Regions from separate parts of the Streptomyces sp. NPDC107562 genome, predicted to be linked through region 4. Evidence: riboswitches for the same ligand, from Rfam matches in the RefSeq annotation. Region 4 holds a riboswitch; each other region holds the start of a gene.
What was found. A riboswitch is a leader RNA that binds a small molecule or an ion and turns the genes downstream of it on or off. The one in region 4 is predicted to bind cyclic di-AMP.
Positions count from the first base shown of each region.

Region 1 (3,277 bases), on a different contig from region 4:
GAAGATCGACTCCGCGGCCGTACGCGCCTTCTACGAGCGGCACGTCCGCCCCGCCACCGCCACCGCCGTGGTCGTCGGCGACCTCACGGACATCGACGTCGAGGTGCTGCTCGGCGAGACCCTGGGCGCCTGGGCCGGCTCCCAGGCGCAACCGCGTCCGGTGCCGCCGGTGACGGCGGACGACACGGGCCGCGTGGTGATCGTGGACCGTCCCGGCGCCGTCCAGACCCAGCTGCTCATCGGCCGCGTCGGCCCCGACCGGCACGACCGCGTGTGGGCGGCCCAGGTGCTCGGCACGTACTGCCTGGGCGGCACCCTCACCTCGCGTCTGGACCGCGTCCTGCGCGAGGAGAAGGGCTACACCTACGGGGTGCGCTCGTTCGGTCAGGTGCTGCGCTCCGCGCCCGACGGCAGCGGTGCCGCGATGCTCGCCATCAGCGGTTCCGTGGACACCCCGAACACCGGTCCCGCGCTGGAGGACCTCTGGACGGTGCTGCGCACGCTCGCCGCGGAGGGGCTCACGGACGCCGAGCGGGACGTCGCCGTGCAGAACCTCGTCGGGGTGGCGCCGCTCAAGTACGAGACCGCCGCGGCCGTCGCGGGGACGCTGGCCGACCAGGTCGAGCAGCACCTCCCCGACGACTACCAGGCGACGCTGTACCAGCAGCTGGCCGCGACCGGCACCGTCGAGGCCACCGCGGCCGTCGTCAGCGCCTTCCCGGCGGACCGTCTGGTGACGATCCTCGTGGGTGACGCGGCGCAGATCAAGGAGCCCGTGGAGGCCCTCGGCATCGGCGAAGTCACGGTCGTGTCGGCCGAGTAGAGGCCTGCGCACGGCACGCGCGTGCAGGGGCCCTGGTGACGGATGCGTCACCAGGGCCCCTTTATGTCCCAATTGAGGGAGAGGTCGCCTGTCTGGCCTGTGGGATGCGCTACAAACGCCCGGTTGGGTTTGGGGATTGAAAGATGTCCCGCTTAGCGTCATCCGGGCTGTCCGTCAGGCAGTGCGCCGCACCCGCGGCACCGGACAGCCATCGCCGAGTCCCCGTACGGCGCGAGCCAGGGGAGCCGGGGACCCAACCATGAAGTCCCTGGGGTGAATCGGACTCCCGCGCACGGCGAGGGAGTCCGTAGGAGACCTTCCTGCTCCGAACCCGTCAGCTAACCCGGTAGGCGAGAGGGAAGGAAAGGACCAGCCACTACATGGCGTTCACGCGCGCCACCGGGAAGCACCGTCGTCCCAGCCGGATGAAGCGCACCACCGCCCGCGCGGCGGGGGTCGCGGCCCTCACCACCACCGGTGTCATCGGCACCCTGGCCGCTCCCGCGCTCGCCGCCGAGCCCGCGGCCGAGCAGACCGGCCTGCTCCCGGTCATCACCATCGGCGACTCGGTCGCCGAACAGATAGACGCCCAGGCCGTCGCCCAGCAGCAGGCGGCCGCGGAGGCCGAGGCCGAGAAGAAGGCCGAGGCCGCCGCCAAGAAGCGCGCGGAGGAGCGGGCCGAGGAGGCCCGCGAGGCCAAGGAGCGCGCCGCCCGCGAGGCGGAGCGCAAGCGCCTCACCACCTATGTGTCGCCGATCAGCGGCTCCTACGTCTCCACCGGCTACCGGTCCGGCGGCGCCCTGTGGTCGTCCGGCAGCCACACCGGTGTCGACTTCCACGCGGCGAGCGGCACGCCCGTGCACGCGGTCGGGTCCGGCACCGTCGTCGAGGCCGGCTGGGGCGGGGCGTACGGCAATCAAGTGGTGATCAAGATGAACGACGGCACGTACACCCAGTACGGGCACCTGTCGTCCTTCTCGGTCTCGGTGGGCCAGACGGTCACGCCGGGGCAGCAGATCGCCCTGTCCGGCGCCACCGGCAACGTCACCGGAGCGCACCTCCACTTCGAGGCCCGGACGACGGCGGAGTACGGCACGGACATCGACCCGGTCGCCTACCTCCGCTCGCACGGCGTCGGCGTCTGACGGCGGATCGCCCGTTTCCCGTGGCCCCGGCTCCGTGAGCCGGGGCTTTCGGTGTTTCGCACGCCTGTATGTCCAAAAAATATGCATGGATTCCGGCCCGCCATCGGAAATTCCGGCTCATTGCAATAGAGTCGCGGAACACACGTCAGTCGTCGGCGTTTCACGGGGATTAAGGCGGAGGTCGGTCATGCGTGTTCCGGCGCATTCGGTGTGCACGGCCATCCGGGACGACATCGTCGCGGGTGTCTACGAGCGTGGCGGCCGGCTCACCGAGGAACTCCTCGCGCGCCGCTACGGGGTCTCGCGCGTCCCCGTCCGCGAGGCCCTGCGCACGCTGGAGGCCGAGGGCTTCGTGGTGACCCGGCGGCACGCGGGCGCGTGCGTGGCGGAGCCCACCGAGCAGGAGGCCGCCGACCTGCTGGAGATGCGCCTGCTGCTGGAGCCGCTCGGTGCCGCGCGGGCCGCGCAGCGGCGTACCGAGGCCCATCTGAAGGTGCTGCGCGGCCTGGTCCGGCTGGGCCAGGAGCGGGCGAGGCGGGGCAGCAGCGAGGATCTGCGCTCCCTGGGCGGCTGGTTCCACGAGACGCTCGCCCAGGCCTCCGGCAGCCCCGCGCTGATCGCGATGCTGACCCAGCTGCGGCACAAGATCGCCTGGATGTACTCCGTGGAGGCGCCGCTCAGCCACGTGGAGTCCTGGTCGGAGCACGGCGCGATCGTGGACGCGGTGGCGCGCGGCGACGGTGAAAGGGCGCGCGCGGTCACGGCGCTGCACGCCGAGCGCGCGACCGGCGCGCACCGGCTCCGATTTCCCGGCGTCGGAGACCGCGCGGACCGTGTGAGGACTTCGCAACATGCCGTCAACATGTCGGGCCTGCGGCATTAACACGAGCGCCGTATACAAAGAAACGACTTTCGGCGGCGGAGCAATTTCCGCTGCCCTTTTCGGCATGCCCTGAATTCGGGCGCGTCGTGGTGCGGAAAACCGACCGGGTGTGCCGGAGAACGGCAAAGCCGCGCCGCCCGGAAAGAGGCGACGCGGCTTCGGAAATGCCGTCGGGGGGGCTCAGACGGTCTCGGGAAGTTCCTCGAGGCCCTCCGCGACCAGCTTGGCCAGACGGTCGAGCGCGGCGTCCGCGCCCTCGGCGTCGGAGGCCAGGACGACCTCCTCGCCACCCTGGGCGCCCAGACCCAGGACGGCCAGCATGGAGGCCGCGTTGACGGGGTTGCCGTCCGCCTTGGCGATCGTCACCGGGACGCCTGCGGCCGTGGCGGCTCGGACGAAGATGGAGGCGGGGCGGGCGTGGAGACC
Region 1 is NZ_JBVKBE010000003.1:113,803-117,079, forward strand. Features, by position in the region: gene ACZ7LV_RS10860 (M16 family metallopeptidase) at 1-823, shown strand, start outside; cyclic di-AMP (ydaO/yuaA leader) riboswitch at 1,026-1,191, shown strand; gene ACZ7LV_RS10865 (M23 family metallopeptidase) at 1,204-1,968, shown strand; gene ACZ7LV_RS10870 (GntR family transcriptional regulator) at 2,156-2,851, shown strand; gene ACZ7LV_RS10875 (HPr family phosphocarrier protein) at 3,032-3,277, opposite strand, start outside.
Region 1: linked by a shared signal. The riboswitch ahead of ACZ7LV_RS10865 (M23 family metallopeptidase) and the one ahead of ACZ7LV_RS32860 (transglycosylase family protein) in region 4 are both predicted to bind cyclic di-AMP.

Region 2 (3,277 bases), on a different contig from region 4:
GGGGCGCTCCTCCAGGCCATCGGGGAGAGCGGGCTGGACCGGGAGGTCGCGGAACTGGTCGGGCTGCGGGTCAGCCAGATCAACGGCTGCGGCGCCTGCGTCCACGGACATGTGGACAATCTGCGTAAAGCGGGCGCAAGCGAGGAGCGCATCGCCTCGGTCGCCGCCTGGCGGCACGCGCCTTTCTACAGCGACGCCGAGCGCACCGCGCTGACCCTCGCGGAGACCGTGACGCGGCTGGCGGACCGGTCCGAGGAGGCGGTTCCGGACGGCTTGTGGGACGAGGTCGCCGACCACTTCGACGAGAGGGAACTGTCGGCGCTGATCCTGGCCGTCTCCCTGACGAACCTGTTCAACCGCGTCAACACCACGATCAAGGAGCCGGCGGGCACCACGTGGGGGTGAAAAGCGGACAGTGGGAAGGTAGTTGGGAATGAACGGTGGGGGTCCGGTGTCCGTATTCTCTGATCATGGCCGCACCCACCGCATATGCCGCGCGCACCGAGTACGCGCGCACCGACTACGCCCTCATCGCCACTGACCTGGACGGAACGCTGCTCCGCGGCGACGACACGGTCTCCGACCGCTCGCTCGCCGCGCTCGCGCGGGTCTCGGCGACCGGGGCCCGGCATCTGGTGGTGACCGGCCGGCCGGCGCCGCGGGTACGGCCGCTGCTGGAGATCCTCGGCGGCGGGCTCGCGGTGTGCGGCCAGGGCGCCCAGCTGTACGACGTCGGCGCGGATCGTCTGCTGTGGTCCGTCACGCTGGACCGGGAGCTGGCCGAGACGGCGCTCGGCAAGATCGAGGCCGAGGTCGGCCAGGTGTACGCGGCCGTCGACCAGGACGGCGTCGACGGGCTCACCCTCATCGAGCCGGGCTATCTGATGCCGCACCCCACGCTGCCCGCGGTGCGGATCGATCGTCGCGAGGACCTGTGGTGCGCGCCGATCAGCAAGGTGCTGCTGCGCCATCCGTCGCTGTCGGACGACGAGTTGGCGGCGGTGGCCCGCGCGGTGGTCGGCTCGCTCGCGACCGTCACCATGTCGGGGCCGGGGACGGTCGAGCTTCAGCCGTGCGGCATCACCAAGGCGACGGGGCTGGCGCTGGCGGCCCGGCACCTGGGCCTGAGCCCGGAGCGGACCATCGCCTTCGGGGACATGCCCAACGACATCCCCATGTTCGACTGGGCCGCGTACGGCGTGGCCATGGCCAACGCCCACCCCGAGCTCAAGGCGGTGGCCGACGAGATCACCCTGTCGAACGAGGACGACGGCATCGCCGTCGTCCTCGAACGGCTGCTGGCCGAGGCTCAGTACGGGCCGAAGACGTTGTCGATGGAGCCGTAGCGGTCGGCCGCGTAGTTGCAGGCGGCGGTGATGTTGGCGACCGGGTCGTACGGGTCGTACGCCGTGCCGGTCACGTGGTAGGCCTCGAAGGTGGGGTCGATGACCTGGAGCAGGCCCTTGGACGGGGTGCCCTTGGCGGCGTTGGAGTCCCAGTTGTTGATGGCCTTCGGGTTGCCGGACGACTCGCGCATGATGTTGCGGTAGATGCCGTTGTACGACCCGGGAATGCCGTTCTGCGCCATGACGTCGAGGGACTGGCGGATCCAGCCGTCGAGGTTGTTCGTGTAGTACTTGACGGTCGAGGGCATGGCCGTGGGCGCGGCCGCGGAGGCGCTGGTGGCGCCGATCAGCGGCAGGGCGAGTACGGCGGCGCCGGTGCCTGCGAGGGCGAGCCTGCGGGCGATGCGGGCAGTGCGGGTACGACTGATCTGACCGTTTGCAGTCATGGGGACTGTCCTCTCCGGCGCCTGCGAGGTGAGCTGTCGGGTTCGGGCGGGGAGCTGCCCGGCCGCCTCTTGCGAGTGCGACTTCACCCCGAGCCGTTCCGGTGTGCCGTGGTGTGCGGCGTCCGGTCCGGCGGCCTACCTGGGTCCCCCGCTCCTGCCGTGCGGTGAGTGAGTCCGTCATGGGTGGCGCGGGCGGCGGCAGGATTCGGCGTTCCGCCCGACTCGCCCGGAACGTATGCGAGAGCACATGTCCGAAACAAGAGGTCGTTTCACCTATCGCGGGATTTGATCTTCGAAAGGCGACTTGACCGCTCGTGATCCTTTGCAGCCGAAAAGAGTCAACTCGGCCGTGCGCAAAGGCGGATCGCGGCAGTCGTGTAAGGGACTCGTGAAGACGCCCGAGTGAGCCAACTCACGTGCGGGCAGAAGAATGGCAAATCGGGCAATAGGCCCAAGTCCTAGTCAACCGGCGGTCCGTGGAACGCGCTTCTCCCATGTGCGATGAAAGACCACCTCGGTGCCATAGGTGCAAATCGCCTCATTTGAGGTCAAAAACTCCTCCGCGGTGCAGGTGATCTCCGCACGCGTGCGGACCGTCGTGTCCCAGGCGAGCTCCGGGCGGTGCAGCCGGATCGTCCGGTCCGAGCGGGTGCGGGCGGACAGCGGATCGGCCTCACGGACCGTGTACGTCTCCAGCGTGTCCTCGGTGAGCTCCAGCCCGTCGGGGTACGCGCGCAGGTCGCCGTGGTCCGGACGGACCTCCAGCCGCCACTCGCCCTTGGCCACGTCCCGCACCACCAGGCGCTCGGGATGCGGTTCGTCGAGGGTGGCCGCCTCGGCGGCGCCGAGGGGTGCGGACTGCTCCGGTTCCTCGAACGTGGGGGACGGGACCGCGGTACGCGCGCGTACCGGCAGTTCGAGAGTGCTGCCGGCCGGATCCACGGTGAAGCCGGCCGCCGAGTCCGGCTGGGGCCAGATCCAGGGCCAGTACGCGGAGGCGAGGGAGAGGCGGATGCGGTGGCCGGGCGGGAAGGCGTATCCGATGCCGTCTAGCTCGACGGTGACGTCCTCGGTGGTCCCCGGGGTCCACGGCACGGCCCGGCCCCGCCCCTCGCGCGCCGACAGGTTCAGCACCCCCCGCGTCACCAGCGTCGAGGAGCCGTCCGGTGTCACGTCGCACACGCGCGCGACCACCTGCCCGCGCGGCACCTGCGAGGTCAGCCGCAGCCGCACCCGTGGCCGCCCCAGTACCCAGGTCTCGCGCGCCACCGCGAAGTCGAAGCTCGCCCCGCGCGCGTCCTCCTCCCGCTGGTCCGGCGGCAGGTCGGCCTCCCTGCCGAACGGGAGGAAGCGCCCCGCGTCGACGCCCGTGTGCTGGGGTGACCGGACGAGTACGGGCGCGCCCTGGAGGGCGTACGTGACCGTCGTCACATGGGGGGAGGGCCAGGCGGGCTCACCGGTCCAGCGGCCGGGCAGCGTCCCGTA
Region 2 is NZ_JBVKBE010000008.1:250,869-254,145, reverse strand. Features, by position in the region: gene ACZ7LV_RS23260 (carboxymuconolactone decarboxylase family protein) at 1-405, shown strand, start outside; gene ACZ7LV_RS23255 (HAD family hydrolase) at 471-1,346, shown strand; gene ACZ7LV_RS23250 (transglycosylase SLT domain-containing protein) at 1,310-1,792, opposite strand; cyclic di-AMP (ydaO/yuaA leader) riboswitch at 1,796-1,973, opposite strand; gene ACZ7LV_RS23245 (CocE/NonD family hydrolase) at 2,255-3,277, opposite strand, start outside.
Region 2: linked by a shared signal. The riboswitch ahead of ACZ7LV_RS23250 (transglycosylase SLT domain-containing protein) and the one ahead of ACZ7LV_RS32860 (transglycosylase family protein) in region 4 are both predicted to bind cyclic di-AMP.

Region 3 (3,277 bases), on a different contig from region 4:
CGGGATCCGGGCGGTGACCGCGCTGGTGGGCGCGTCCGCGCTGGTCGGCGTCGGCGCTGCCGCGATCGCGCACAGCTGGCTGGGGGTCCTCACCGGGAACTGGTGGGCCGAGGCCGCCGTCCTCGGGCTGTCCACGCTGGCGGTGAGCGGCGCCGTCGCGGGGCTCGCCGCTCTGGTGGGCCGCGCCGGGATCGCCGTCGCCGGCGGCACGCTGATGCTGTTCGGCAACCCGCTCTCGGGGGCGGCGTCGGCGCCGCAGATGCTGCCCGAGCCGGCCGGGACGATCGGCCAGTGGCTGCCGCCGGGCGCGGGGACGACGCTGCTGCGCTCGGTGTCGTACTTCGACGGCGCGGCCGCCCTCGGCCCGGCGCTCACCCTCACCTGGTGGGCCGCGATCGGGCTCGGCGCGGTGCTGCTGGGCAGCGCGCTGAAGTCCCGTACCGGGGCGGCGCGCGAGGTCGTGGCCGAGCGGGAGCCCGCGCCGGCGCTCTGACCACGGACCGGCCGTGCGCCCCGCTGTAGCGGACGGGGCGCACGGCCTCTTCGCGTCCCGGCCGATCGGGTGACGGCCGGTCAGCCGGACCGCGTGAATCGGCCCGGCGCGGGACGGCGACCCGAGTCGTGGACCGCGCGCCCGCCCGGACGCCGGTGCGCGGAGATCGTCGTGGAGCGCCACCGGTGCGCGCCGACGCCGTCGCACCGCGCTCCGACAGCTGCGGGCAGGACTGATCCGCCCGCCGCCGTCCCGGGTCACCGGGTGTCATGACGGTTCGTGCGGGCGGGAGTTGAAACGGACCAAAAGGGCTACCGCCGTCCGGATGACCTTCCCCTCCTTTTTCGGTGCCCTTGCGGTTGCGCAACGCGACCTGCCTCGGGGCGTGATGAGGCCTTCCGCCGCTGGTCCGGGGTGGCGTGGCGCCCTTGACACCGGGTCGAACAGGGGGATGTCCACCCGAACGGGTGAGTGGTGAGTAACGCCACAAATCCCTGATTGCGTTGGGATTTTCGGACTTCCGTGAGTCAAGATCCCTGACTGACGACAAGCCCCCGCCGCCGCGGCGGGGCGGTCCGGGCGGACGCCGAGTCCTGCCGCCGCCCGGATGACCGGTCGACAGGAGTGGATCGGCAGGAGTGGAGGACCCAAGCACGACGGGTCGCCGGAGCGCAATCTCCGAGCGTCCCTTGGGGTGAAGCCGTGGCAACGCGGCCGGGCTACTTCGCCAGCCCGAATCCGACAGGTCATCCTTCACAGGCGGCTGACGAAGGGTTGCGCATGACCGCGCTCAATCGTGTCCCGTCGCTGATGGCCCGTGCCGGTACGGCCTCGGCCCTCACCCTTGCCGCGGTGGGCGGCTCCGTAGTGGCTCCGGGCTTCGCCTCCGAGGCCGCGGCCGCCACGACGGCGACGAAGGCACTCCAGATCGCCGCCTCGAAGAAGGGCTCCCCCTACAGGTGGGGCGCCACCGGGCCGCGCAGGTTCGACTGCTCCGGGCTGACCCTGTACTCGTTCAAGAAGGCGGGCAAGAAGCTGCCCCGCACGGCAGCCCAGCAGTACAACAAGACCCGCCACATCGGGGCCAAGAGCCGCAAGGCCGGCGACCTCGTGTTCTTCCACTCCGGGTCGAACGTCTACCACGTGGGGATCTACGCCGGGAAGGGGAAGATCTGGCACGCCCCGAAGACCGGGGACGTGGTGCGGCTCCAGAAGATCTGGACCAAGAGCGTCTGGTACGGCCGGGTCAAGTGACCCCCGGGTGGCGGTGGCGGCGCCCGGAGGGGACGCCGCCGCCCCGCCCGTGACACGGGCTCGACGCGACTCGTCGGCGGGGTCGCGCCGAGAACGACCCGCGGGCCGCCCGTGACGCCCTCCGGGGCACGGGCGGCCCGCCGGCGGCTCTTCGGCACAGGGGCCCCGTGAGGCCCCTCGGAGCCCCGGCTGGGCCCGTGGGTGCCGTCGGACGGGCGCAGGGGCCCAGGACGGCGCGGGCTCGCACCGGGGGGCGCCGAGGGGCCGCCCTGACGACGAGGGTCCGCGCCCGGACGCCCCGGCCGGTCGGACTGCCCCGCCCGACCCCGGCAGTCACGCCCGGCTCCGGCCCCCCGAGACCGCCGTGACGCCACAACGTGCCCCTCCGTGCCGCCGGGTCCGGCGCCCGGCGCGGGTACCCAGAAGCGACCCCCAGGAGCACCCGGCGCCGCTCCTCGCCGGATCCCCGCGCCTCTGCCCCCGGACGGGCTACGGCTCCTGCCCGCCACCCAGGCGGGCCGGGACCGTCCAGGGGAGTTCGATCGACACCGTCTTGCCGCCCTCACGGGTCGGACGGACTCTGAGAACCTGCCCCTCCGCGCCGCCGGGTCCGTGCCCGGCGCGCGGCGCGGGTACCCAGAAGCGACCCCCAGGAGCACCCGGCGCCGCTCCTCGCCGGATCCCCGCGCCCCTGCCCCGGACGGGCTACGGCTCCTGCCCGCCCCCCAGGCGGGCCGGGACCGTCCAGGGGAGTTCGATCGACACCGTCTTGCCGCCCTCACGGGTCGGACGGACTCTGAGGCGGCCGCCGCATTCCGCGGCGAGCCAGCGGATGATGACCATGCCGCGGCCGTTGTCCTGCTGGACGGCGGCCGGAAGTCTCTTGGGGAAGCGCGGGTGACTGTCGGTCACTCCGATGCGGAGCTGCTCGTCGCGGTCGAGCCGCATCGCGACCGTGAAGGTGGGCGACTGACCGAGGGTGTGCTGGACGGCGTTGGTGGCGAGTTCGGAGATGATGAGCCTGATCGTGTCGGCCTCCTCGGTCTCCGGTCGCAGACCCCATTCCGCCAGGGTGCTGACGACGTAGGTGCGGGCGGTGGAGACCGAGGCGGGATCGCTCGGCAGAGTGACGGATGCTTCCAGATGGTCTGCCATGGCGACGTCGTCCCTTTCCCACGGGACCGCGGCCCGACACGGAGCGGATGGTTCGAGTACGGTCCCGGACTGGTGCTTCTTCGCCAGACTGCCACTCAAAGACCGGTAGCGGTGGCGATCCACCAAGATATGCATATATCTGTCGCTCGAAGCGGTGAACTCTGCGACGGCAGAGCGTATTTGGGCGGCTCGGAAGGAGTAAGGAGTAGCCCATGCAGCACGGTCCCGCGGTGCGCCGCCGGAAACTGGGCGCCGAATTGCGCACACTGCGAGGCCGCGCGGGCCTCACGAGCGGTGAGGCGGCGCGGTTGGTGGGATGGCATCAGTCGAAAGTGAGCCGGATCGAGACCGGCGCGAGCGGCGTGAAACCGGCCG
Region 3 is NZ_JBVKBE010000006.1:373,699-376,975, forward strand. Features, by position in the region: gene ACZ7LV_RS20120 (ABC transporter permease) at 1-493, shown strand, start outside; cyclic di-AMP (ydaO/yuaA leader) riboswitch at 1,081-1,270, shown strand; gene ACZ7LV_RS20125 (C40 family peptidase) at 1,274-1,747, shown strand; gene ACZ7LV_RS20130 (ATP-binding protein) at 2,453-2,902, opposite strand; gene ACZ7LV_RS20135 (helix-turn-helix domain-containing protein) at 3,115-3,277, shown strand, end outside.
Region 3: linked by a shared signal. The riboswitch ahead of ACZ7LV_RS20125 (C40 family peptidase) and the one ahead of ACZ7LV_RS32860 (transglycosylase family protein) in region 4 are both predicted to bind cyclic di-AMP.

Region 4 (3,277 bases):
GGGACTGGGAGAAGCACGGCGGCCTCACCTATGCCGCGAGCGCGGACCTGGCCAGCCGTTCGCAGCAGATCGCCGTCGCCGAGAAGGTCCTCGCGGACCAGGGCGTCGGCGCCTGGGCGACCTGCGGCCCGCTGGTGGGGCTGGAAGCGGACTCCGAGTCGGCCACGGTCGACACGGGTGTGGTCGGTGACGCGTCCAGTACGCCGCTCTACACGAGAAGCGGCGATACGGGCGGTCTGTCCAACTCGCTCGGATTGTCCCACTCGTCCGGTCGCGCCTCCTCCGGCGCCTCCGACCGGGACGGCGATGCCAAGGGGTCCGGCAGCTCCCGCGGTGCCGGGGAGTCCCGCACACCCGCGAACTCCGCGAACCCTTCGGAATCCGGCGAATCCACCCCGTCCGGCGGCTCCAGCTCCCCGGGTGCCGAGGGCTCGACCTCGCCCGGCTCCGGCGAGTCCACCGGTTCCAGCGAATCCCCCGAATCGGGCGAATCTCCCTCAAGTTCCTCGCCCTCGGGCGTGCCTTCGAGCACCCCGAGCGCCTCGAACCTCACCGGCACGGGCCTCCTCGGCTCCGGCAAGCACCGGGGAGGCAGTGCGGACGAGGACGGCGAGCGCGCCGGCGGCTCCTCGGGGCGGCACGCCTCGCGGGACGGTGCCGCCGGGCGTCCGGGCCTCGACGACGCGTACACGGTCCAGGACGGCGACACCCTCTGGGGCATCGCCGACTCCCTTGGCGTGCAGGGTGGATGGGCCTCGCTGTACGTCGTCAACCAGGACGCCCTCGGTGGCGACCCGGACCACATCGTCCCCGGTCAGTCGCTGGATGTCGGCGCGGAGTCGGTCGGCAGGTAGGGCGGGAAACGGCCCGGGAACAGCGGGAGTTCACGTCACACTTCGAGCCGAATGTCCGATTTGGTGAAAGTGTGGGATGAGTCTCAGAAGCCCTGATCGTCTTTGAAATTCCGTCGATCGCCTGTCTACGGTCGTGACCGCTCGTCACCACGAGCCCCGGGTGCCGCAACGCCGAATCCTGCCAGCGGCCCTCCGGGAACAGTCGTCGCGTCAAGCGCCGTAGGCAGGAGCGGGGGACCCAAGGTAGGTGCCGGACCCGGCAGTTGAGGAGACTCAGCGCCGGAACCGGCTTGGGGTGAAGCCACGCCTCCCAGGGAGGTGTGGCCGGGCAACTCAACCGGCCCGAACCCGACAGCTCACCTCGCAGGCGTCGGTGAGGGGATCAACCATGCTGTTTTCCAGCAAGGGCAAGCACCGTCGTGCGTCCAAGACCGTTCGCGCCATCGCCGCCGTCGGCGTCACCGGCGCCGCCGCCGTCGCCGCCCCGCTGATGGCGGCCGGCAGCGCCTCCGCCGCCACGGCCTCCGAGTGGGACGCCGTCGCCCAGTGCGAGTCCGGTGGCAACTGGTCCATCAACACCGGCAACGGTTACTACGGCGGTCTGCAGTTCTCCGCCTCCACCTGGGCCGCGTACGGCGGCACGCAGTTCGCCGGCACGGCCGACCAGGCCTCCAAGGAGCAGCAGATCCAGATCGCCGAGAAGGTGCTCGCGGGTCAGGGCAAGGGCGCCTGGCCGGTCTGCGGCACCGGCCTGTCGAACGCCACCTACACCGGCGGCGGAGCCGCCGCCGACGAGTCGCAGAGCACCGGCACCGAGACGCGCGCGACCGAGGAGCAGCCGGCTTCGCGTTCCGCGGAGCGTCCGGCCGCGAAGGAGACCGTCACCACGCCGACCGGCGACAAGGTGAAGAAGGGCGACGGCGAGTACAAGGTCGTCGAGGGTGACACCCTCAGCACCATCGCCGCCGACCACGACGTCAAGGGTGGCTGGGAGAAGCTGTTCCAGCTGAACAAGGACATCGTCGAGGACGCCGACCTCATCTTCCCGGGTCAGCAGCTGCACCTGAAGTAGAACGGTCCGCCGCCGACCCGCCGGAGGCCCCCCGGGCTCCCGTGAGGGTCACCCCCCGTCCCCACGGGCTCCCCGCCCCGGTGCGTCTTCCCCCGTACGCACCGGGGCGGGGCTTTTTCGTGCGCCGCTCGCCGTGCGGTGCACCCCCGTCTTTGTTTCGTTCGGAAACAATTTACTCTCGGTTCGGTCCTCTAGAGGGGCGACCGGCTGGCCGATCGCACGGAGCCGGTTAGGCTCGTCTCGCAGAGCCGCCGCGGTCCTGCCCATCGCGTCACATCCACGAAGGAGATGCTCGTGCCGTCCATCGACGTCGTCGTAGCCCGGGAAATCCTGGACTCCCGAGGCAACCCCACGGTCGAGGTCGAGGTCGGCCTCGACGACGGCAGCACGGGTCGTGCCGCCGTTCCGTCCGGCGCTTCCACCGGCGCCTTCGAGGCCATCGAACTCCGCGACGGCGACCCCAACCGCTACCTCGGCAAGGGCGTCGAGAAGGCCGTCCTGGCCGTCATCGAGCAGATCGGCCCGGAGCTCGTCGGCTACGACGCCACCGAGCAGCGCCTGATCGACCAGGCGATGTTCGACCTGGACGCCACCGACAACAAGGGCTCCCTCGGCGCCAACGCCATCCTCGGCGTCTCGCTCGCCGTCGCGCACGCCGCCTCCGAGGCCAGCGACCTGCCGCTCTTCCGCTACCTGGGCGGCCCCAACGCGCACCTGCTGCCGGTGCCGATGATGAACATCCTGAACGGCGGCTCGCACGCCGACTCCAACGTGGACATCCAGGAGTTCATGATCGCCCCGATCGGCGCGGAGTCCTTCTCCGAGGCCCTGCGCTGGGGCACCGAGGTCTACCACACCCTCAAGAAGGTGCTGAAGGGCAAGGGCCTGGCCACCGGCCTCGGCGACGAGGGCGGCTTCGCCCCGAACCTCGGCTCCAACCGTGAGGCCCTCGACCTCATCCTCGAGGCCATCAAGGAGGCCGGCTACACCCCCGGCGAGCAGATCGCCCTCGCCCTCGACGTCGCCGCCTCCGAGTTCTACAAGGACGGCGTCTACACCTTCGAGGGCAAGGACCGCTCGGCCGCCGAGATGACCGAGTACTACGCGGAGCTCGTCGACGCGTACCCGCTGGTCTCCATCGAGGACCCGCTGTTCGAGGACGACTGGGAGGGCTGGAAGACCATCACCGAGAAGCTCGGTGACAAGGTCCAGCTCGTCGGCGACGACCTGTTCGTCACCAACCCGGAGCGCCTGGCCCGCGGCATCGAGGACGGGGCCGCCAACGCCCTGCTCGTCAAGGTCAACCAGATCGGCTCCCTGACCGAGACCCTGGACGCCGTCGAGCTGGCCC
Region 4 is NZ_JBVKBE010000016.1:101,601-104,877, reverse strand. Features, by position in the region: gene ACZ7LV_RS32865 (transglycosylase family protein) at 1-854, shown strand, start outside; cyclic di-AMP (ydaO/yuaA leader) riboswitch at 1,060-1,239, shown strand; gene ACZ7LV_RS32860 (transglycosylase family protein) at 1,243-1,926, shown strand; gene eno (phosphopyruvate hydratase) at 2,221-3,277, shown strand, end outside.